Regions from separate parts of the Microbacterium sp. JAI119 genome, predicted to be linked through region 2. Evidence: predicted binding sites of a transcription regulator. Region 2 holds the regulator's gene; each other region holds the start of a gene.
The links. The regulator HrcA, encoded in region 2, represses chaperone genes, less so after heat shock. The targets are predictions, from matches to a motif close to TTNGCACTCGNNNNNNNCGAGTGCNAA.
Positions count from the first base shown of each region.

Region 1: groL (chaperonin GroEL) is a predicted target of HrcA. The motif match lies at 1,677-1,703, and genes of this name have one in related genera.
Region 3: groES (co-chaperone GroES) is a predicted target of HrcA. The motif match lies at 2,914-2,940, and genes of this name have one in related genera.

Region 1 covers NZ_JACCCK010000001.1:937,652-945,338, reverse strand. Annotated here, with positions in the region: gene groL (chaperonin GroEL) at 21-1,640, opposite strand; gene HDC31_RS04655 (LytR C-terminal domain-containing protein) at 1,765-2,331, opposite strand; gene HDC31_RS04650 (DUF3263 domain-containing protein) at 2,413-2,670, opposite strand; gene HDC31_RS04645 (DUF2332 domain-containing protein) at 2,680-3,672, opposite strand; gene msrB (peptide-methionine (R)-S-oxide reductase MsrB) at 3,744-4,148, shown strand; gene HDC31_RS04635 (nitroreductase family protein) at 4,145-4,708, shown strand; gene HDC31_RS04630 (DMT family transporter) at 4,710-5,621, opposite strand; gene HDC31_RS04625 (SOS response-associated peptidase) at 5,670-6,350, shown strand; gene HDC31_RS04620 (ABC transporter ATP-binding protein) at 6,447-7,358, shown strand; gene HDC31_RS04615 (ABC transporter permease) at 7,355-7,687, shown strand, end outside.
Region 2 covers NZ_JACCCK010000001.1:2,138,024-2,145,710, reverse strand. Annotated here, with positions in the region: gene lepA (translation elongation factor 4) at 1-56, shown strand, start outside; gene HDC31_RS10380 (DUF1990 family protein) at 87-560, shown strand; gene HDC31_RS10375 (DUF1990 family protein) at 616-1,269, shown strand; gene hemW (radical SAM family heme chaperone HemW) at 1,269-2,486, shown strand; gene HDC31_RS10365 (carboxylesterase/lipase family protein) at 2,502-3,920, opposite strand; gene hrcA (heat-inducible transcriptional repressor HrcA) at 4,024-5,055, shown strand; gene dnaJ (molecular chaperone DnaJ) at 5,092-6,207, shown strand; gene HDC31_RS10350 (16S rRNA (uracil(1498)-N(3))-methyltransferase) at 6,210-6,938, shown strand; gene HDC31_RS10345 (HIT domain-containing protein) at 7,005-7,355, shown strand; gene HDC31_RS10340 (PhoH family protein) at 7,435-7,687, shown strand, end outside.
Region 3 covers NZ_JACCCK010000002.1:334,937-342,623, reverse strand. Annotated here, with positions in the region: gene HDC31_RS12415 (hypothetical protein) at 1-498, shown strand, start outside; gene HDC31_RS12410 (hypothetical protein) at 482-1,654, shown strand; gene HDC31_RS12405 (class I SAM-dependent methyltransferase) at 1,662-2,861, opposite strand; gene groES (co-chaperone GroES) at 3,026-3,322, shown strand; gene rarD (EamA family transporter RarD) at 3,505-4,434, shown strand; gene HDC31_RS12390 (ABC transporter substrate-binding protein) at 4,579-5,835, shown strand; gene HDC31_RS12385 (ABC transporter ATP-binding protein) at 5,928-6,701, opposite strand; gene HDC31_RS12380 (ABC transporter ATP-binding protein) at 6,698-7,687, opposite strand, start outside.

The sequences.
Region 1 (7,687 bases), 1.2 Mb from region 2:
GTTCTGTCATGAGTGCAGGATCAGAAGTCCATGCCACCCGACGGGTCGCCCATCGGAGCAGGAGTCTTCTCCGGCTTGTCAGCGACAACGGCCTCGGTGGTGAGGAACAGAGCCGCGATCGACGCTGCGTTCTGCAGCGCGGAGCGGGTCACCTTCGCCGGGTCGATGATGCCGGCGGCGAACATGTCGACATACTCGCCCGTGGCTGCGTTGAGGCCCTGGCCCGCGGGGAGCTCGGACACCTTGTTCGCGACGACGCCCGGCTCGAGCCCGGCGTTCATGGCGATCTGCTTCAGCGGAGCCTCGATCGCGACGCGGACGATGTTCGCGCCCGTCGCCTCGTCGCCCGAGAGCGAGAGAGCGTCGAGGGCCTTGGTGCCCGACTGGATGAGCGCGACGCCACCACCGGGGACGATGCCCTCCTCGACGGCTGCCTTCGCGTTGCGGACGGCGTCCTCGATGCGGTGCTTGCGCTCCTTGAGCTCGACCTCGGTCGCGGCACCGGCCTTGATGACCGCCACGCCACCGGCGAGCTTCGCCAGGCGCTCCTGGAGCTTCTCACGGTCGTAGTCGCTGTCGGTGTTCTCGATCTCGCGACGGATCTGCGTGACGCGACCCTCGATCTGGTCGGCCTCGCCCGCACCCTCGACGATCGTGGTCTCGTCCTTGGTGACGATGACCTTGCGCGCACGACCCAGCAGGTCGAGCGTGGCGTTCTCGAGCTTGAGGCCCACCTCTTCGGTGATGACCTGGCCACCCGTGAGGATCGCGATGTCCTGCAGCTGCGCCTTGCGGCGGTCGCCGAAGCCCGGAGCCTTGACGGCGACCGACTTGAAGATGCCCTTGAGCTTGTTCAGCACGAGCGTCGCGAGAGCCTCGCCCTCGACGTCCTCGGCGATGATGACGAGCTCCTTGCCGTCCTGGATCACCTTGTCGACGATCGGCAGCAGGTCCTTGATGTTGGAGACCTTCTGGTTCGCGATGAGGATGTACGGGTCCTCGAAGACCGCTTCCTGGCGCTCCGGGTCCGTGACGAAGTAGGGGTTCAGGTAGCCCTTGTCGAAGCGCATGCCCTCGGTGAGCTCGAGCTCGGTACCGAACGTCTGCGACTCCTCGACGGTGACGACGCCCTCCTTGCCGACCTTGTCGATCGCCTCGGCGATCAGTTCGCCGATGGCGGGGTCAGCGGCGGAGATCGAAGCCGTGGCGGCGATCTGCTCCTTCGAGTCGATCTCCTTGGCGCTGGCGAGCAGCTCCTCGGTGATCGCAGCGACGGCCTTCTCGATGCCGCGCTTGAGCGAGATGGGGTCGGCGCCGGCTGCGACGTTGCGCAGACCCTCGCGGACCAGCGCCTGAGCGAGGACCGTGGCGGTCGTGGTGCCGTCACCCGCGACGTCGTCGGTCTTCTTGGCGACCTCCTTGACGAGCTCCGCACCGATCTTCTCGTACGGGTCGTCCAGCTCGATCTCCTTGGCGATGGAGACGCCGTCGTTCGTGATGGTGGGGGCGCCCCACTTCTTCTCGAGAACGACGTTGCGGCCGCGCGGGCCGAGGGTGACCTTGACCGCGTCGGCGAGGATGTTCAGGCCGCGCTCGAGGCCGCGGCGGGCCTCCTCATCGAAAGCAATGATCTTTGCCATGAGTTTTTTCGTCCCTCCTGGACGTAGACGTTGGGTTTAGCACTCAGAGTGAGAGAGTGCTAACGCCATTCTGGCACTCGACACCTTCGAGTGCAAGCCGCCGGAGGTACGGCACCGGCCGAGGTCAGGGGGTGGGCGTCTCGCCGGCTGAGCTCGATCGATCGAGGCCGATGACCACTGTGAACTGCTTGTTGCCCTCCTCGGTCTGACCCGAGTAGTAGTCGCTCTGCTGCACGGCCGCTCCACCGAGCACGTTCGCCAGTCCGATCGCCGCGAGTTCGTCCTCGTCGTTGACGTAGAACACGGTCGTGGTGGCGAAGTCCTGGCTGGAGCTGTCACCGGCGAAGACGTTCTCCGACGCCCACCCGTTGTTGATGAGCAGGTCGCGCATCTGGGTGTCGAGCCCTTCCTCCGGCGTGCCGTTGAGGATCATCACGGAGATGGAGGTGTCCACCACGCCCGTCTCCACCGGGGTGGGAACGGCGCTGGGAGCGGCCTCGGGGAAGAGCGAGATGCGTCCCATGACCACGAGCGATCCGAAGATGCCGGCGATGATGAGCACCAGAGCGGCGACGAAGGACCACAGCAGCACGACCCAGCCGTTCATTCCCGGAGCTTCGGCGCGATGCGCTCCCACCCGTCCGGTGGAACGGGGAACGTCATCGAAGCGATCGCGGGAGGGCTTGGACACCCCTCGATGCTAGCGGCACCTTCCTGGCAATCCGTTCTCCGGCGCGGCACTGCTCGTTCCGAGAGCCTTCCTCGAGTCGCTTCAGCCGACGAAGCCCGGTATCCGAGCCGACCTCTGCCTGGCGCGTGAATCCCTGATCCGGCGCAATCTCCGCACCAGCATGGGGTCGTATTCCAGGGCGGCCTCCGACTCGATCAGGCGTCCGAGGAGCTGGTAGTAGCGGGCGGCGCTCATCCCGAGCTGAGCTCGGATGACCTCTTCCTTGGCCGATCCATGGCGTGGCCAAGCGACCTCCAGGGCGAGGATCGTGCGGTCGCGCTCCGTGAGATCTCCGAGCATGAGTCCAGGTTAGGACGCATCAGACAGCGAAGCCGTTCGCCACTCCCACCAGCCCCCGAGCGGATCTGCGGCCGCGCGCACCCGTCCGTCGAGCGCCACCACGAATCCCGGCCAGTCGTCGCCTTCGACCGGCGGCTCCCAGACATCGAGGGCACCGGGCGGATCGATCGTGACCCACCGGGCGTCCAGAGCGGAGATGCGCGCGACCAGCGCCTCCCTCCGGGCCCTCGGGATATGGACCAGCACACCCGGCGTGGTGACGACCAGGGTCGCCCCGCTCGGCGCCGCCGCGGCGAGCGCATCGATCTCCTCGAGGGCATCGCCGGCGACGATCAGCGGCGGATCCGATGCCGCGATTTCGAGCGCGGCATCGATGCGCTCCTCCCGCCCCTCCTCTCCCGGCCACACGAGCCCACGCAGCCAGCGCCGATCCCGTTCATCCGCCGCATCGAGGGGCGCGAGGTCGACGCCCGCCCGCCAGACCACGTCCGGCATCCGCAGCGGAGGCAGCGCGCCCGAGACCCGGCTCTCCAGCACGACGGTCGAGGGTCCGTCAAGAGGATCGAGGGCGCTCCTGACCGATCCATCCGCCGCGATGAAGCGATACGAGTAGCGGTCCGGGTACAGGCACAACCCCGCCGACGCTCCGACCTCGAGCAGCGCGATCGGTCCGGCTATCTCCGACAGCACGGGCAGTAGCGCCGCGAGGCGGAGGGGCTCATTGGTCTGGAGGCTGCGGTTCGCGCACTCGGCGACCACCGCGTCGGCGTTGCGGAGCACGAAGTCCCTCCACTGCGGGTACCCGACGAGTCCGGAGCCGAGCATGCGCGTCACGGCGAACACGAGGGGCGGCTGCCGACGATTCTCCGGGATCCGCTGGAGGATGCCCTTGAGCTCGTCGTCGTCCGCCACACCGGCGGCCCATTCGGCGTAGAGGGCGCTGCGTCCGGGCGCCTCGTCGCGGGCGAATCGTGCGTAGCGGTCCTGCACGGCATCGGTCATCGTCCCATTCTGACGCTGAGCACCCGAGACCTCGTCTCCCGGGAGAGAATGGAAGCGACTCAGGAGGACACATGTCGTACAGCGTGGACAAGACCGAAGACGAATGGCGCGAGGAGCTCGGTGAGGAGCAGTACGCGGTGCTGCGTCAGGCCGCGACCGAACGGGCCTGGACGGGCGAGCTGCTCGACGAGGAGCGCGCCGGCCTCTACACCTGTGGTGCCTGCAACGCCGAGCTCTTCAAGAGCGGAACGAAGTTCGACTCCGGGTGCGGTTGGCCGAGCTTCTACGAGTCGATCCGTCCTGACGCGGTCGAGCTCATCGAGGACGACAGCCTCGGGATGGTGCGCACGGAGGTGCGCTGCGCCAACTGCGGGTCGCACCTCGGTCACGTCTTCCCCGACGGATTCGGGACGCCGACCGGCGACCGCTACTGCATGAACTCCATCGCGCTGAACTTCACGCCCGACGCGTCGTGAGCGCTCTCGACGCCGTCCGCGCACGGCAGTCCTGGTCGAAGGTCGAAGACACCGCGCCCACCCGCGACGAACTGCTCACGCTGGTCGCGGCCGCCGGTCGCGTGGCCGATCATTCGTCGCTGCGCCCTTGGCGGTTGATCGAGCTGCGAGGCGCGGATCGGGAGGTGCTCGGCGCGGCGATCGCGAAGGCACAGGGCGACTCCTCTCCCTCGTCGAAGCCGCTGCGCGCCCCGCTGCTCATCGCCGTCGTCGCGAGCTACCAGAAGAGCGAGAAGGTACCCCGGTGGGAGCAGGAGGCCGTCGCCTCCGGGGTCGCCCACACATTGAGCCTTCTCCTCGACGAGGCAGGGTGGGGCGTCATCTGGCGCACGGGCCACTACACGCGAGCCAAGGCCGTCGCCAAGGCCCACGGGCTCGGGAAGAACGAGGAGCTCCTGGGTTGGCTCTACGTCGGCGGCAAGCCCGAACACAAGAAACCGGGACGACGCAAGACGGTCGACGCCCGCAAGCTCGTCACGCGCATGCCGAAGCCGTCAACCAAGAAGGCGAAGAAGAAGTAGTTCAGCGGCGGCGAGGCCACGGCACCGCGACCACGACAGACGCGACGGCGACCACGACCATCGCGAGCACCTGCCAGAGCGCCGGCCCTGCTGCGGGCGGCCACACCAGGTCGATCACCACCGACGTGGTCAGCTGGCCGAGCACCGACCCCAGGCCCATCAGCAGCACCCCCGTCTGCGCCACGATGAACGTGCCGAGGAGGATGTAGGCGGCGCCGAGGAAGCCTCCGAGGTACAGCCACGGCTCGGCGGGGAGGGCGGCGGGTGCCCCACGGAACGCGATGCTCACGCCGGACGCCAGCGCGAGGACCACGGTTCCGGCGACGAAGCTCATCAGGGTCGCGGCCAGAGGTGAGCGCGCGCGCTGGGCCAGACGTCCGTTGGTCGCTGCCTGCCACGCGATGCCGACCCCGGCCGCGAACGGCAGGAGCAGCATCCACAGCGGCGCTGACGCCAGCACGTCCCCGGACAGCGAGATGCCGACCGCGGCGAGCGCGAGCGCACCTCCCAGGACACGTCCCGGCGTGACCGCGACGACGCCGGCCGGTCCGAATCCGATGCGATCGAGCACCAGACCGTGCACGGTCTGTCCCGCCACCACGCCGACCGTGAACAGCGAGACGCCGAGGACTCCGGCCGTGAGCCCCTGGGTGGAGACGGTGAGTGCACCGCAGGCGCCTCCGAGGAGCATCCAGAAGGGGATCGTGCGCTGTCGGACGCCGCTCCAGAGACGCGCCACTCCCCGTCGAGCCGAGGGGAGGCAGGCGATCACGATCGCGAGTGCCAGCAGGCCGACGGAGAAGGAGAGGAAGCCGGCGACGATGCCGTCGTCCACGCGCACCCCGAGCACGCCGTTGATCCGCGCCTGGATCGCCGTCATGACCCCGATCGCGACCGCCCCTCCGAGTGCCACCGGGGCGGGGATTCGACGAGGCTCTGGCACCCGTCGACCCTACCCGAGATGCTGCCCGCTCCCTCCCACCCGGATGTCGGCGCCCCGCGCTACGCTGACGGCATGTGCGCGAGCTACGGTCTCGATCCCCGATTCACCGATGCAGAGCTCCTCGCCGCGGCAGACGACGCGGTGCTCGAGGGCCTGCGCGTCTGGGCGCAGGAGAACGCGGGTGAGACCGTCCGTCCTACCGGCAAGAACCTGCGCAACCTCAATCCGCTGATCGTGCAGCCCGACACAGCGCCGACGCTGGAACCCGCATGGTGGGGTTTCCTCGTGAACGGCGAGCCGGCGAAGTTCCCGTCGATCAACACCCGCTCCGAGCGCCTGCAGGAGCGCCCGGGCGGCGCGAAGTCGCGGGGGATCGTCCCGGCAACGAGCTGGTACGAGATGCAGAAGCCGTCCCGGCAGTGGAACGAGTTCATCGTCGACGACGGCACCCTGTTCGGCATGGCCGCCGTGACGCAACGCGGCCGCACCGCAGACGACCAGTGGTACACGTGCTACTCGATCGTCATGCGCCTCGCGCCTGCGCACCTCGTCGATCTCCACGATCGGATGCCGCTGCTCATCCCGGCGTCGCTGAGCCACGACTGGCTGACGGCTCCGGTTTCGCGGGAGATCATCGACGAGGCGATCATCGCGTCCGACGAGATGGCCGCGCGGGTTCAGGCTCGTCCGCGCCGCTGACACACCGATACATCCGCCGTCGGTCGGACGCCTCGGCACCAGATGTGTACCTGAGGGGGACGCGCACTCCCGACCTCGCTCCGTAACGTTGTCCTCATGATCACAGCAGAAGGCCTCACCAAGAGGTTCGGAGACAAGACCGCCGTCGACGACGTGTCGTTCACCGTCCAGCCGGGCAGCGTCACCGGCTTCCTGGGCCCGAACGGTGCGGGGAAGTCGACCACCATGCGGATGATCGTCGGCCTCGACCGTCCCACGTCGGGGCGCGCCGCCGTCGCAGGCCGCGAGTACCGCAAGCTCCGCGCCCCGCTGACGGAGGTGGGAGTGCTTCTGGACGCGAAGGCGGTGCACACCGGCCGCACGGCCCGCAACCACCTCCGCGCGATGGCAGCGACCCACGGCATCCCCTCCTCGCGCGTCGACGAGGTCATCGACCTCGCCGGCATCGGGTCCGTGGCCCGCAAACGTGCGGGAGGGTTCTCGCTCGGCATGGGCCAGCGGCTGGGCATCGCCTCGGCGCTGCTCGGCGATCCGCACACGCTGATCCTCGACGAGCCGGTCAACGGCCTCGACCCCGAAGGTGTTCGCTGGGTGCGTCAGTTCGTCCGTCATGCCGCAGGGGAAGGGCGCACCGTGCTCCTCTCGAGCCACCTGATGAGCGAGATGGCACAGACCGCGGATCACGTCATCGTGATGGGACGTGGGCGCGTGCTCGCCGATGCACCGCTCGCAGATCTCGTCCGGTCATGGACGAGGAACACGGTGCGGGTGCGCACCCCGCGACCGGCCGACCTGGCTGCGGCCGTCGGCGGACCCGACGTGGAGATCGCGAGCTCCGCTCCCGACCTCCTCGACATCGTGGGCCTGCCCGCTGCGCGGATCGGCGACCTCGCCGCCGACCGCGGCATTCCGCTGCACGAGCTCACCCCGACCACCGGTTCGCTGGAAGACGCCTACCTCGCTCTCACCGGCGACTCCGTCGAGTACCGCACCAAGGAGATCTCATGACCACGACACAAGCCCCCGCACCCACGCGGCCGCGCGTCGACACCGGTCGGAAGCTGACGTTCGGGCGTGCACTGCGCGGCGAGTGGATCAAGCTCGCCACACTGCGCTCGACCTGGTGGTCCATCGGGATCGCTGCAGCCCTGACCGTCGCGATCGCCGTGCTCATCGCCCAAGCCCTCGACATGCCGGACTTCGAACCGATCCAGGCCGTCATCATGCCGATCCAGTTCACCATGCTGCTCGCCGGCATCATCGGTGCGATCTCCGTGACCGGTGAGTACTCGACGGGCATGATCCGCTCGACGCTCACGGCGAACCCGGTCCGCGGC
Region 2 (7,687 bases):
AGGAGGCGTTCATCGCTGCGCTCTCCGGCGATGTCGAAGGCAAGGAAAAGAAGTAACCGGTGCCGTTCCCGGCGTATGAGCGGGGGATGACGCGCGGCCCGATCCGCGCGGTGCCGAAGGGGATGCGCCTCTCCGAGCGTTCAACGGTCGTCGGCCCTGCCGCGCGAACTGCGGTCGCCGCGCTGGTGAGCTCGTGGGATTTCAAGCGCCGTGCGGGATTCGAAGTCCCTGTCGGTGCGCCTGCCGCAGGCGTCGAGGGCGTGCTCGCGAAGCGTCTGCTCGGTATTCGATTCGTGGAGCCCGTACGGGTCGTATGGGCGGATGAGAACGGCTTCGGCTACGAAACCCGTCCTGGGCATCCGATCTACGGCGAGGAGTCGTTCCTGATCGACGAGCACGGCGTTTTCGTCGCGCGATCGGTCTCGCGTCCTTCGACGTGGTTCTGGCGATTGCTGGCGCCGGCGCTCCTGCTGCTGCAGCGAGCCACGCACGACCGGTATGTCCGCATCGTTCAGGATGAGGCGGGGGCGTCGTCGGTCTCGCGCCGAGCCACGATGTGACGCTCCGCGGCGCGTGGGGGTGTTCGCTCAGGTAACCCGAAGTAGGGTGGAAGTCATGCGGCGCGGGACTTTCCGAGACGACACGGTGGACTATGCGGCCGTGGGTGCGACCCATGCTCCGGATCTGATGCAGTACCCGCCGGAGCGCAGCATCCCGGCGGAGGAATCCTGGCGGATCGGCAGCGGGATCGAACGCTTCCAGACCGCCGGCGAAGCGCTTCTGTCGTGGACGGCACAGCGCGCTGCCGGCCTGACGGTCGAAGACGTGCGCCCCGCACCGGGACCTGCCTATGCGGGCGTGAGCTTCGACGCCGAGGGCAACCCGATCGCTCCGAGCAAGCGCGACGTCGAGCAGCGCTACGACGCGGAGGGCATGCCGTTCGTCGGCGCGGGGATGACCCTGCACCTCCGCGGGCGCGTCGCGGGCATGCGCGCCGACTCCGAGCTCCGCGTGATCTCCGTCACGGAGGAGACCCGTCGTGTCGGGTTCGTCCTCGGAACCGTCGGCGGATCGGTGGTCAGCGGAGAAGAGTCGTTCGACGTTGACTGGCGTGAAGACAACGACGAGGTGTGGTTCACCGTGCGCGCCTTCGACGCGCCGAACGGCCTGCTCTACCGCACGATCCCCGCTCTCGTGAAGCGTCGCCGCCGCGAGCTCTTCGCGCGCTATCTTCGGGCGATCTCCCCGCTGTACGCGACTCCCGTCTGATGGCGGGACCACTTCCTCTCGGAGACCCCGCCCCGGCGGACGGACGCTTGCCCGCAGATCTTCGGATCGATGAGCATGTGCCGTTCTCCGCCTACCTGCACATCCCGTTCTGCACCGTGCGCTGCGGCTACTGCGACTTCAACACGTACACCTCGACCGAGCTGCGCGGGGCGAAGCAGGAGGACTACGCGTCGACGTTGATCGCGGAGATCGCCCTCGCTCGTCGAGTGCTGGATGACGCGGGAGCGCTGCGGCCGATGGACACCGTGTTCTTCGGCGGCGGTACTCCCACGCTTCTCCCCGCCGGCGACCTCGCACGCATGCTCGGAGCGGCGACAGATGCGTTCGGCCTGGCAGCGGGCGCGGAGGTCACGGTCGAGGCGAACCCCGACACGGTGACGCCCGAAGTGGCGCACACCTTGGCACGAGCAGGAGTCACGAGGATGTCGGTCGGCATGCAGTCTGCCGTTCCCCACGTGCTCGCCGCCCTCGATCGCACGCACCGCCCGGAGAACGTGCGCACGGCCGTCGCCGCCGCGAAGGATGCGGGCCTTGCCGTGAGCGTGGACCTGATCTACGGCGCACCGGGGGAGTCCCTCGCCGACTGGCAGGCGTCGCTCGATGCCGCACTCGCGCTGGAGCCGGACCACATCTCGGCCTACGCGCTCATCATCGAAGACGGAACCAAGCTCGCGCGTCAGATCCGCCGCGGGGAGGTGCCGACCCCCGACGACGATCTCCAGGCCGACATGTACGAGCTCGCCGACGGCCGACTCGCTGCCGGCGGCTTCGACTGGTACGAGGTGAGCAACTGGGCGCGCACGCCCGATCGTCGCTCCCGACACAACCTCGCGTATTGGCGGGGGAACGACTGGTGGGGCTTCGGTCCCGGAGCGCACAGCCACGTGGCCGGTCTGCGCTGGTGGAACGTGAAGCACCCCGCGGCGTACGCCCAGCGCCTTGCCGCATCCGAGTCGCCGGCAGCAGGCACGGAGCGTCCGGACGACGACTCGCGCACGCTCGAGCGGATCCTGCTGCTCAGCCGCATCCGCGAGGGGATCGCGATCGACGAAGTCCCGAGGGCGAACAGGAGCAGGGTCGCCGGACTCATCGCCGACGGTCTCGTCGAACCACTCGCAGCGCTTCAAGGGCGCGTGCAGCTGACGCTACGCGGTCGCCTGCTCGCCGATGCCGTCGTCCGCGAACTGACCGACTGAAGGCTGAAGCGTCCGTCACCCGGGGAGCAGATCCATCGCCGCCGCACGCCTCTGGGGCACCGTCGTGCTCCTGGCGTCGAACACCCGCGTGAGGCGATCGTCACCGTAGGCCGGCCAGCCAGGATCGCCCGACGTCACGAACCCGACCCACGACGCGTTCATCTCGGCGGCGAGATCACGCGGAGCGTCGGGACCTGCCAGACGCGCGGCTTCCTCGTCATCGAGGCGATCGAACACGAACCCGAGCTCGAGCGCGTGTGCCGCGCGGAGATCGCGGACGGGACTCGGCCAGGCGAACTCGTAGACGTGCGTCTTCTCCGGACGCGCGGCTGCCACCCGGCTCAACGGAGCACGCAGCATCACGTCCGTGACGAGCTGCCCCAGGATCTCTCCAGCGCCGGCGTCGGGGAACGCGGATCGATAGGCCGCCACCGCACGTCGAGGGATGCGGGAGAGCAGTCGCGCGGCTTGCAGCTTGAACTCTCCGATGCCTGCCAGCACCTCCGGTGGGAACCAGAGCCGATACTCGTCGGTGTTGCTCCCGATGAGTAGCGGCGTATCGATCTCGCGAAGCACCTCATGCGGTGACCGGGGAAGGCTCTCGGGGTCGATCGCCAACTGGAACGCCGGAGCCCCGCCGAGGGGAGACGATCCGGCGGATTGAGCTCTCCGTGCGTCCAACAGCTTCTCGGGCGTCAGAGCGGCGAAAGAGACGCGGTCGGCTCGTACTCCGAGTCGCTTCGCGAGTCGAGCCGTCACACGTCCGGCCTTCTTCGGAGTCTGCGCCTGGAGTGGTCCGGACTCGATGATGGCGCGACTGATGAGTGCGCGGGAGTCCGCCCGAGCGAGGAGCCCGGCGACGATGGCTCCACCGGCGGACTCGCCCATCGCCGTTATCCGTGTCGGGTCGCCGCCGAGAGCGGCGACCTCACGGTGCACCCACTCGAGGGCCGCGGCCGCATCGCGCAGGCCGAGGTTCCGTGGGGCGCCCTCCAAGACGGAGAACCCCTCCGAGCCGAGTCGGTAGTTGATCGACACGAAGACGATTCCCGCCTGCGCGAAGACCGCGCCGTCATAGAGCGGAAGAGCGGCGGTGCCGCGTTCGAGCGCGCCGCCGTGGATCCAGAGCAGCACGGGGGCGCCGGAGGCGTCGGGCGGGGCCCAGACGTTCGCCGTGAGGATGTCGTCTCCGTCGATCCGCACCGAGCCGAGCAGCTCGCCGATGGCGCCCGCATACGGAACCTGAGGCGGAGTGGGGCCGAACTCCAGTGCGTCGCGCACGCCGTCCCAGGTCGCGACAGGCTGCGGCTCGCGGAACCTGTGCTCGCCGAACGGCGCCATGGCATACGGGATGCCGAGGTAGCGGACGATCCCCGCCTCCTCGACGCCACGAACGATGCCGGTCGACAGGGTGGCATGCGGGGAGGAGGTCATGAGCGTCATCCTAGAGTCGTCGGTCCGCGGTACGGAGAACCCGCAGCTGCACGGGGTAGGATTGGCACTCTGAACGTCCGAGTGCCAGCGGAAGGGAAGGGCGATGGTCACAGAGCGAGGGCTGCAGGTTCTCCGCGCGATCGTGCAGGACTACGTCGAGACCCACGAACCCGTCGGCAGCCGGTCGATCGTCGACAGGCATTCCTTCGGCGTCTCGGCCGCCACGATCCGAAACGACATGGCGCTGCTCGAGGATGAAGAGCTGATCACCGCTCCGCACACCTCGTCGGGAAGGGTTCCCACAGACAAGGGCTACCGCGTCTTCGTGAATCATCTCGCCCAGTTGCGCCCGCTCTCTTCGGCACAGCGCTCGGCGATCGAGTCGTTCCTGGGCGAACCGGCCGATCTCGACGACCTGATGGTGCGCACGGTGCGGGTGCTGACGCAGCTGACGGGTCAGGTCGCGCTCGCACAGTATCCGTCGTTCGCGCGTGCGCACGTGACGCATGTCGAACTGGTGGCCCTGGCACCGAACCGGCTGCTGATCGTGCTGGTCACCGATGCCGGCGGCGTGTCACAGCGGATCGCCCCCCTGCCGGAGATCATCGACGAGTCCGACCTCGCGGTGCTGCGTGCACGCCTGTCGTCGTTGATCACCGGACAGGGCATCGGTGAGGCATCCGACCGTCTTCAGCTGCTGCTCGGGGCGGAGGACAAGCCTCAGGACGCGGTGCTCCGCACGCTCGCCGGCGTCGTCGTCGACGAGCTCGGCAGCTTCCGTCAGGAACGTCTGGTGATGGCGGGGGCGGCCACCCTCGCGCGTCGGGAACAGGACTTCCGCGGGAGCATCCATCCGCTTCTCGAGGCGATCGAGGAGCAGGTGACGCTGCTGCGACTGATGAGCGAGATGGTGACCGACGAGCAGGGTCTCGCGGCCAGCATCGGCACCGAGAACGCCCCCTTCGGCCTCGGTGAGGCGTCGATCGTGGCCAGCAACTACGCCGCCCCCAGCGGCACGGCGCGAGTCGGCGTGATGGGGCCGACGCGCATGGACTACCCGAGCAATCTCGCCGCAGCGCGGGCCGTGGCCCGCTACCTGTCGCGGATGCTCGACGAAGACGAGGCCGGCCGCTGACGCGGTCGCCACGAGAACACACGCAGAAAGGCGATTGTGGCGGACCACTATGAGGTTCTCGGGGTGTCCCGGGACGCTTCCACCGATGAGATCAAGAAGGCGTACCGACGCCTTGCCCGGCAGCTGCACCCGGATGTGAACCCCGGGGACGACGCTGCGGAGAAGTTCAAGCTCGTCACGCATGCGTACGACGTCCTCAGCGACGACGAGTCACGCCGGCGCTACGACATGGGCGGCGGAGACGGCGCCGCGGGGAACTTCGGCGGCTTCGGCGGTTTCGGCGACATCTTCGAGACGTTCTTCGGTGCTTCTCAAGGGGGAGGGCGCGGTGCGCGTCCGCGGTCGCGTCGGGAGCGGGGCCAGGACGCCCTCGTCCGGGTCACGCTCGACCTCGGCGACGTCGTGTTCGGGGCGCATCGGGACATCGAGGTCGACACCGCCGTGCTGTGCGAGACGTGTCAGGGGTCGTGCTGTCAGGAGGGCACCTCGCCGGTCACGTGCGACATCTGCGGCGGCTCCGGCCACGTGCAGCGGCAGGTGCGCAGCCTGCTCGGCAACGTGGTCACCTCTCAGCCCTGCGGCACCTGCGAGGGCTACGGCACGACCATCCCGTATCCCTGCGGCACCTGCGGGGGGCAGGGTCGCGTGCGTTCGCGCAGAACGGTGTCGCTCGACATCCCCGCCGGTGTCGAGACGGGGCTCCGCCTGCAGCTTCCCGGTTCCGGTGAGGTCGGCAAGGCGGGCGGACCGAACGGTGACCTGTACGTCGAGGTGACCGTCAACCCGCACGCGGCGTTCAGCCGCGAGGGAGACGACCTGCTCGCGACCCTCGAGGTGTCGATGACCGACGCGATCCTCGGTACCGAGACCAAGATCCAGGCACTCGACGGCGAGGTGGACCTCGAGATCCGTCCCGGTGTGCAGTCCGGGGACGTGCTCACGATCAAGGGACGGGGCATCACCCCGCTCCGCGGCACGCAGCGCGGCGATCTGCGGGTCGGCGTCCAGGTGCTGACACCGACTCGACTGGACTCCGCGCAGCGTGCGCTGATCGAGGACTTCGCGAAGAAGGCGAAGTCCCCGGAGCCCCAGCTCGCCCAGTTCCAGCAGGGACTCTTCTCGAAGCTCCGCGACCGCTTCCGCAGCCACTGATCATGGCACTGCACTTCCTCGTCGAATCGTCGACGGATGCCCGAGTCGACGACCTGGTGTCGTTGACCGGAGCCGAAGCCAAGCACGCGGCCGTCGTCCGTCGTCTTCGCGTCGGCGAGGCTGTCACCGTGGGCGACGGCGCGGGCGTGTGGCTGACCGGTGTGGCAGAGGAGGTGTCTCCCTCCCGAGTGGAGGTCCGTGTCGCGGAGCGCGTCGAGCACCCCGCTCCGACGCCTCGGGTCGTTCTGGTACAGGCGCTCGCGAAAGGAGACCGCGATGAGCTCGCCGTGCAGGCGGCGTGCGAACTCGGCGTCGACGAGATCGTCCCCTGGCAGGCGAGTCGTAGCGTCTCGCGGTGGGAGGGCCCGAAGGCGGTGAAGGGACGGGAGCGCTGGGCGACGATCGTCCGCGAGGCCGCCAAGCAAGCCCACCGCGCCTGGGTGCCCGCTGTCGCATCACCCGTCTCGACGGCTCAGCTCAGGGAGCGCGCGGCCTCGCAGCGCCTCCTGCTGCTCGACCCGACGGCGCCCACGCGACTGTCGGAGATCGAGCCGGACGGACGCGACCTGGTGCTCGTGGTCGGACCGGAAGGCGGGATCTCCGACGAGGAGCTGCGTCACCTGACGGAGGCGGGGGCAGAGCGTGTGCTCCTCGGCGAGACGGTGCTCCGTACCTCGACGGCGGGCCCGGCCGCGATCGCCGTGCTGTCGGTGGCACTCGGTCGATGGTGACCCCGCCCGACCGGCACGGGACGGGCCCGAGGTCGTCGTCACGCTCCGGTCAGTAGACTTGACGGTATGACGGAACCCTCGATCTTCACGCGCATTCTGAACGGGGAGATCCCTGCCGAGATCATCGGCGAGACCGACCGGCTGTTCGCGCTGCGCGACATCGCCCCGCAGGCGCCCGTGCATCTGCTCGTGGTGCCGAAGTCGGCAGAGTATCGAGATATCGTCGAGGTCGCGGCCGCAGATCCCTCTCTGCTCGCCGAGATGGTCGCTTTCGCGGGCGAGCTCGCGGCGGAGCACACGGAGGACGGCGACTTCCGCCTCGTCTTCAACACCGGCGCGAACGCCGGACAGACCGTTTTCCACGTCCACGCGCACGTGCTGGCCGGCGGATTGACTGAGAAGAGTGTCGGTGCCTGAGAACCACGAGCCCCAGGAGCGGAGCCTGGGCGGCCGGCCTCCTGAGGCGGTCGAGAAGATCTACGCGGACGGCGTCGCCATGGTGCAGCTGCTCGGACCGCAGGACCGGCTGCTGCGGATGCTGGAGCGTGAGCACCGCGATGTGCAGGTGCTCGTCCGCGGCAACGAGATCACACTCAGCGGTGACACCGATGCGGTCGCGAAGGCGAGGGCGCTGGTCGAGGAGCTGCTCGCCATGACGAAGGCCGGGCAGGACCTGGCACCGAGCGACGTGTCCAGTTCCGCGCGGATGCTGCGCCAGGAAGGAGGACCGCGCCCCAGCGAGGTTCTCG
Region 3 (7,687 bases), on a different contig from region 2:
GGCAGGACGGGACTGTTCGGCGCGGTCACGCTCGAGTCGAAGGCGGACACCCGCCGCGAGCTCAACGTGCAGATGGTGTTCACGGCCTCCGGCGAGCCTGCCGTCGCCGCGAACGTGGCGGAGTTCGGACCGGGCACCACCAATGGGATGACGTGGGCGAATGCCGACGAGGCGGAGAAGGCCAAGCGCATCGCGGATCAGGGGTTCCAGATCAACTCGCTGTGGGTGGTCGGCTATGACGGCGATGTGCCGGTGTGGACCGGAATGGAGCTCGACGGCTTCCAGACCTGCTTGATCTACGACGGCTCGGACGCGGCGTTCCCCCGGGTGTGCGCCGATGCGCTCACGATGCAGGAGCAGAGCGCCACCCTCGTGCTGAACGTGGTGGACGAGCCCAGCGGTGAGGTCGTCCGCCTGGAGCTTCCGACCGCCAGCAACGGGCACTCCTCTCTGATGATCACGCGCGAAGGAGGTGCTGACGGTGCTGCCGGAGAATGACGCCGACGAACTGCGACAGCTCCAGCGCCGCGCGTACGGCCGCGACGGCGCCGCGACCGAGGGGGAGCTGCGGCGGTTGCGTGAGCTCGAGGATGCACGGCGAGCGTCACCCGCCCCCTCGTCACCCGCCCCCTCGGTTCCCGCACCGGATGACGATTCCCGGCCAGCGCCGCCCGAACCCGCGGCCGACGTCGCCTCAGCGGCAGCGCCGGTCGTCGGTGAAGGGACCGAGCCGCCCTCCGATAGCGACGTGCCGCGCCGGCGGGAGATCCTCGCCCGGACGCTGCGTCGGCTCCCCGTGCTCGTGCCCGTGGTCTCCGTCCTGCTGCTGGCGGCCGGAGTGGGCATCGGCTGGGCGGTGTTCGCGCCGCCATCGCCGGAGGTCACGCTGACGGCGGTGCAGCAGGACCGCCGTGACGCGCTCGCCGCAGCCGACTTCGATCCCGGCTCGGTCGTGCCCCTCGCGCGAGAGGGGGATGCGCTGGCCTGGTACGCGACCCGTGAGGAGGCCGGCATCCGGTGCCTGATCCTCGACGTCGGCGCGCAGTCGCAGTCGACCTGCCTCCCGGTCGACAGCATCGGGCGCGGCCTGAGCGCGACGATCCCGGTCCCCATGGAGGACAGCGGTGACACCCCTCGCGGAGTGGAGGCGGTGAGCGCCTCGATGCTCCTCTCGACGACGGGGGAGCCGATCGTCACCCTGGAACGCTGGCCGATGACGTCTTCTTCACCGTCGCAGTTCGCGGGTGCGGAGCGGTCACGCGCGGAGGAGCTGGCCGGCGAGGGGTTCGTCTCGTCCCTCGAGATCGTCGGTTCCTTCCGCACCTTGCCGGTGTGGACCGGGGACCGCGTGTCGGATCTGGGCACCGTCGAGAAGTGCCTCATCGTCGATGCGGTCGATGCGATGACCTGCGCCGCCTCCACCGCCGCCGTCGAGTCCGGTCTCGAAACGCGGATCGACCGCGTCGACGGCGGAGACGGTGCGCTCATCGGCACCTCGACTCTCGCGGCGAGGTTCACGAGGTGGCAGACGCCCTACCTCGTCATCACCGAGGCATCGCCGGGGAAGGGAGGCCCGGGCGAGATCGTCCGGGTCGAGGCCCCACCCGGTGACCCCATCGTGGTCGAACCGCCGGGCCGCGATCCGGACGGCTGAGCGGACGTCAGCTCGCCGCGGGCACCCGGTCGGCGAGGATCGCGCGGCGCTGGTCGCCGATACGGACGAGGATCAGCGTCGCGTCCTGGTCTCCGCGCAGCGTGAGCTTCTTCCGGAAGGCGGCGGGATCGACATCCACTCCGCGTTTCTTGATCTCCAGGCGTCCGACATCGTTCGCCTTGAGCGCGGCGTTGATCGCCTTGGGGCTCGCCGGAAGCGTCTCCCTGACGCGGAAGGATTGCACGAACGGACTGGTCAGGGCTGCGTCGGATGTCAGATAGGCGATGTGTTCGTCGAGCATGCCGGCGTCGAGACTGCGGGCGACCTCTCCGATCAGCCGCGCGCGGATCACCGCCCCGTCCGGCTCGTGCAGGAAGGCGCCGAGCTCGCGCACGGGCTCATCGGCGGTGTCGGCCGCAGCCATGAGCTCGTGCGAGCGCTCGCCGCGGATCACCAGTGCCGCGCGGCGCACTCCTTCTCGGGCGAGGGATCCGCTCCACACGACGAGTTCGACCACGCTGCCGTCGGCGCTCACCCACTGCGCCTCGGCATCGGCGGGCAGTGCGTCGCGGTCGTGAGCCGGTCCGAGCTTGATGCCGGTCGGGCGACGTGCGGCCACATCGAACGCCCAGTCCAGGGAGGGGGAGTAGTCGTCGGCGGAGACACGCCTGGTCTCGCTGTGCCCGGAGGTGCGTCTGGCCGGGTCCATCCAGACCGCGTCCCCGTCGTCCAGTCTGGAGAGGGCTTCCTCCGCCGTCTCGTGCCGCACCGCGGCGTCGTCGCCGAACGGCGCCAGGTTGTATGCCGCGATGGCGGAGGTGACCTCGTCGGCGTCGACGGCGTGCACTTGGAGTCCGGCTCCGGCGAAGGCGAGCGCATCGCCGCCGATACCGCAGCCGAGGTCGGCTACACGGGTGAAGCCCGACTGACGGATGCGCTGGGCGTGCCGTGCCGCGACACCGAGCCGCGTCGCCTGCTCGAGGCCGGCCCTGGTGAAGAGCATGCGGGCGGCGAAGGGGCCGAACTTCGTCGCTGCCCTCGACCGCAGGTGCGCCTGCCCGACGACGGCGGACACGAGGTCGGGGGAGTGGCCGGCCGCACGCAGCCGCGACACCGCTCGCGCGACCTCGGTGGTCGACTCGATGGGACCGGTCGTGTCGAGAAGCTCGAGACCTTCGGGGGTGAGCAGGGCGCGCAGCTCGGACATCTCCACGGTCTCAGCCTAATCGGCCGCGCCTCGAGTCGAACCGCGTCGCTCACTGGCACTCGCATTGCGTGAGTGCCAGCCGAGCGCCTAGACTGGATTAGCACTCTCGGGTTGAGAGTGCGAACAAGTCTTTCGTGTCAGCGTCAAGAAAGAAGAGGTAGACCGTGTCGGTTTCCATCAAGCCGCTCGAGGACCGCATCGTCATCAAGCAGGTCGAGGCCGAGCAGACCACCGCGAGTGGCCTGGTCATCCCCGACACCGCCAAGGAGAAGCCCCAGGAGGGCGAGGTCGTGGCGGTCGGCCCCGGCCGCATCGACGACAACGGCAACCGTGTTCCGCTCGACGTCGCCGTCGGCGACCGCGTGCTCTACAGCAAGTACGGCGGCACCGAGGTGAAGTTCGGCGCAGACGAGTTCCTCGTCCTGTCGGCTCGCGACGTCCTGGCGGTCGTCGTCCGCTGATCTGCTGAACCTGTTCCCCGCCTCTCATGAGGGGCAGGGTGAGGTCCTCGAAGGGGGCCCGGATGCGTCTCGCATCCGGGCCCCCTTCTGCGTCCGCCAGCGGGCATCCCTTTCCTGCCAAACTCCGCCGGGAGGCTCTGCCGCCGACGTCCGCATCCACGCCGCGGGCATAGGGTTGTGCGGTGACCCCAGAGACGACCCGCGCCACGCAGACCGCCGGAGTCGTCTACGCCGGAGGGGCGTACCTCCTCTGGGGCGTGCTTCCCCTCTACTTCCTCCTCCTCGTTCCGACGGGTCCGTGGGAGGTCGTGGCCTGGCGGGTGCTGCTCTCCTTCGTCTTCTGCGTCCTGCTGCTCACCGTCACGCGCGGTTGGGTGGCCTTCGGCGTCATCATCCGCCAGCCGAAGCTGCTGGGGTTGACCGCGCTGGCGGGTCTGCTGATCTATGTGAACTGGCAGGTGTTCCTGATCGGAACGCTCAGCGGCAACGTCGTCGAGACGAGCCTGGGGTACTTCATCAACCCGATCACGACGGTGCTGCTGGGTGTCTTCGTGCTGAAGGAGCGCATCCGTCGATTGCAGTGGGCAGCCATCGCCATCGCGGCTATCGCCGTCATCGTGATCGTCGTCGCCTACCGGCAGTTCCCGTGGATCGCGCTGTCGCTGACCGCGTCCTTCGGCGTGTACGGGCTCATCAAGAAGAAGATCGGCCGTGCGGTCGATGCGATCAGCGGCCTGACTCTGGAGTCGTTCTGGCTGATCCCCATCGCGGTGGCGCAGCTGATCATCGTCGCGCTCACGTCGGGCATCACGATGGGCGCGAACGGGTGGGCGCACGCGTTGCTGCTGGCCTTCGCCGGTGTCGCCACGGCGGTTCCGCTGCTGCTTTTCGCCGCGGGAACCCGACGCATCAACCTCACGGTGATCGGCATGATCCAGTTCATCACCCCCGTCATGCAGTTCCTCATCGGGGTCCTGGTGCTGCACGAGCCGATGCCGGCCGAGCGCTGGGCCGGCTTCATCATCGTGTGGATCGCGATCGGCGTCTTCGTGGTCGACCTCCTGCTCGCCGCGCGACGAGGGCGCAGGATTCCACGGGTCGAAGCCGCCTGATCCCGAGGACCACGGGTCAGGGAACCCGGTCCCGGATCGTTAACGCACCGAGACACTTGCACCCCCTGCGCGCGATACTCACGCCCTAGTGTTAGAGCACCCGATTGTGGTCACATTCCACGTTCAGTTACGCAAGGGAGCATCATGAACGCATTGAAGGGCTCGCGAACCGCGAAGGTCTTCGCCGGGATCGCACTGGTCAGTGCATCCGCCATCGTCATCGCTGGTTGCAGCAGCACTCCTAGCGGGGAGAGCGGCGGCAGTGACAAGCCCGCAGCCGATCTGACGCTCAAGCTCGGCTCGCTGCTTCCGCAGACCGGCTCGCTGGCGTTCCTCGGCCCGCCCATGGAGTCGGGCGTCGGGCTGGCCGTCCAGGAGGTCAACGACGCGGCTGCCGGCATCACGATCGACCTGACGGCCGAAGACGAGGGTGACACCGACACCAAGGCCTACGAGACCTCGATCACCAAGCTGCAGGGCGCCGGCGTCTCCGCCATCGTCGGAGCTGCCGCATCCGGTGTCTCCAAGCTCATCCTCGACGGCAACGTCAGCGCCGGGATCCTCCAGATCTCCGCGTCGAACACTTCGCCCGACTTCACCACGTGGGATGACAACGGTCTGTACTTCCGCACCGCCCCCAGCGACCTGCTGCAGGGCGAGGTGCTCGGCAACCTCATCGCCGAGGACGGCGCGAAGACGCTCGGCATCATCTACCAGAACGACGCGTACGGCACGGGCCTCGACGCGGCGATCAAGGAGACCTTCGAGGGCACCGGCGGCGAGGTCGTCGCCGAGGCGTCGTTCAACGTCGGCGACGCGCAGTTCGACGCCCAGGTCGAGACGATCAAGGCGCAGAACCCCGACGCGGTCGCGATCGTGTCGTTCGACCAGTTCAAGACCATCGCGCCGCTGCTGGTGAACGCCGGCATCTCGGCCGACAAGTTCTACATGGTCGACGGCAACCTGTCCGACTACGGCTCGGAGATCCCGGTCTCGCTCGAGGGCGCGCAGGGAACCAAGGCCGGCCCCGCACTTGCCGACGACTTCACCTCGCGTCTGCAGGACTTCTGGACGGGCGAGGGCAACGCCGAGGTCAAGGACTTCACCTACGCGGCTGAGGCATACGACGCCGTCATCCTCGTGGCGCTGGCCTCCCTGGCCGCTGGCTCGACGGACGGCGCGGACATCGCGGCCAAGATGCAGGAGGTGTCGGGCGGCTCCGGTGACGGCAAGAAGTGCACCAGCTTCGCCGACTGCGCCAAGATCATCAACGACGGCGGCACGGCCGACTACGACGGCTACTCCGGTGACGTCACGTTCGATGAGGCCGGCGACCCGCAGGGTGCGTCGATCGGCATCTACAAGTACGGTGCCGACAACATGATCACCCGCACCAACTGATCAGACGATCACACGACGAAGGCCCCGGATCCGATCCGGGGCCTTCGTCGTGGTGTCGGCGGCTTTCTCGCTCGCGGCTTCTCGCTCGCCGCTCAGGCGGCGTCGGTGCCGAGCGTGCCGAGATAGAGACCGATGACCTTGGGGTCGTTCAGCAGGTCCCTGCCACTTCCCTCGTGCGCGTCCTTGCCCTGATCGAGGACGTACCCTCGGTCGCAGATCTGCAGGCAGCGTCGAGCATTCTGCTCCACCATGATCGTGGTGACACCGGCCTTGTTGATGTCGGAGACCCGGATGAACGCGTCGTCCTGTCGCACCGGGGAGAGGCCGGCCGACGGCTCGTCGAGCAGCAGCACCGACGGGTCCATCATGAGGGCACGGGACATGGCGACCATCTGCCGCTCACCACCGGAGAGCGAACCGGCGCGCTGCTTGAGGCGCTTGCCCAGCTCAGCGAAGATGCCGGTGACGAACTCGAGTCGCTCGTCGTAGATCTTGGGGTTCTGGTACAGCCCCATCTGCAGGTTCTCCTCGATCGACAGCGAGGGGAAGACGTTGTTGGTCTGCGGCACGAAGGCCACTCCACGCCGGACGAGCTTGTCGGCCTTCAGACCCACGATGCTCTCACCCTTCACCGTGATGTCGCCGCTTCGCACGTTCACGAGCCCGAAGATGGCCTTCAGGAGAGTGGACTTCCCCGCCCCGTTCGGACCGATGATCCCGATCAGCTCTCCCTGCCGCGCCACGAGGTTGGCACCGTTGAGGATGTTCACACCGGGAAGATAGCCGGCATGGACGTCGGTCAGCTTCACGACGACATCGTCCTGAGCCGCGCTCGTCGCTGCATCGGTCGGCGTTTCCCCGCTCATGCGGTGCCCTTTCCCTCGGTATCGGTATCGGTAGCGGTGCCGGGAACCGGATCGGTCGCCTCGAGCTCGGCCTCCGCCTCCGCTTCGATCTCCTCACGGAGCCTGCTGGCGGCGGCATCGGGGAGCACCGGGATACGTCCGGTGACGGCGCCGAGGTCCACGTCCTGGTGTGCACCGAGGTACGCGTCAACGACAGCCGGGTTCTCCATGACCTCGTCGGGAGGGCCCTCCGCGACGACCCGCCCCTCGGCCATCACGATCACCCAGTCGGCGATGTGACGCACCATGTGCATGTCGTGCTCGACGAAGAGCACGGTCATGCCCTCCTCCTTCAGGTCGAGGATGTGGTCGAGGAGCGACTGCGTGAGCGCGGGGTTGACGCCGGCCATGGGCTCGTCGAGCATCACCAGCGTCGGGTCGCTCATCAGCGCCCTGGCCATCTCGAGGAGCTTGCGCTGGCCACCCGAGAGGGCCGCGGCGAAGTCCTTCTCCTTCGCGTCGAGCTTGAAGCGCGTCAGCAGTTCGCGCGCCTTGGCCTCGATCTCGTTGTCCTGTGCCCTCCACAGGACAGGGAACAGGCTGGACCAGAATCCCTCACCGCGCTGATGCGGAGCGCCCAGCTTCATGTTCTCGAGCACCGTGAGCAGCGAGAGCGACTTGGTGAGCTGGAACGTGCGTACCTGGCCCATCCTGGCCACCTTGAACGACGGCACCCCGGAGAGGCTCGTGCCGTCGAACGACCACGTGCCGCTGTTGGGCTTGTCGAATCCGCAGAGCAGGTTGAAGAGCGTCGTCTTGCCTGCTCCGTTCGGGCCGATCAGCGCGGTGATGGCTCCTCGGGGGACTTCGAGGTGATCGACGTCGACGGCGGTCAGGCCTCCGAAGCGACGCTGGACGGCGTCGACGACGAGGATCGGATCGACCTTCGCGACTCCGGGCTTCACCTCACCCGTGGTCAGGCCGGTGGTCTTCGGGCGTCGGATGCT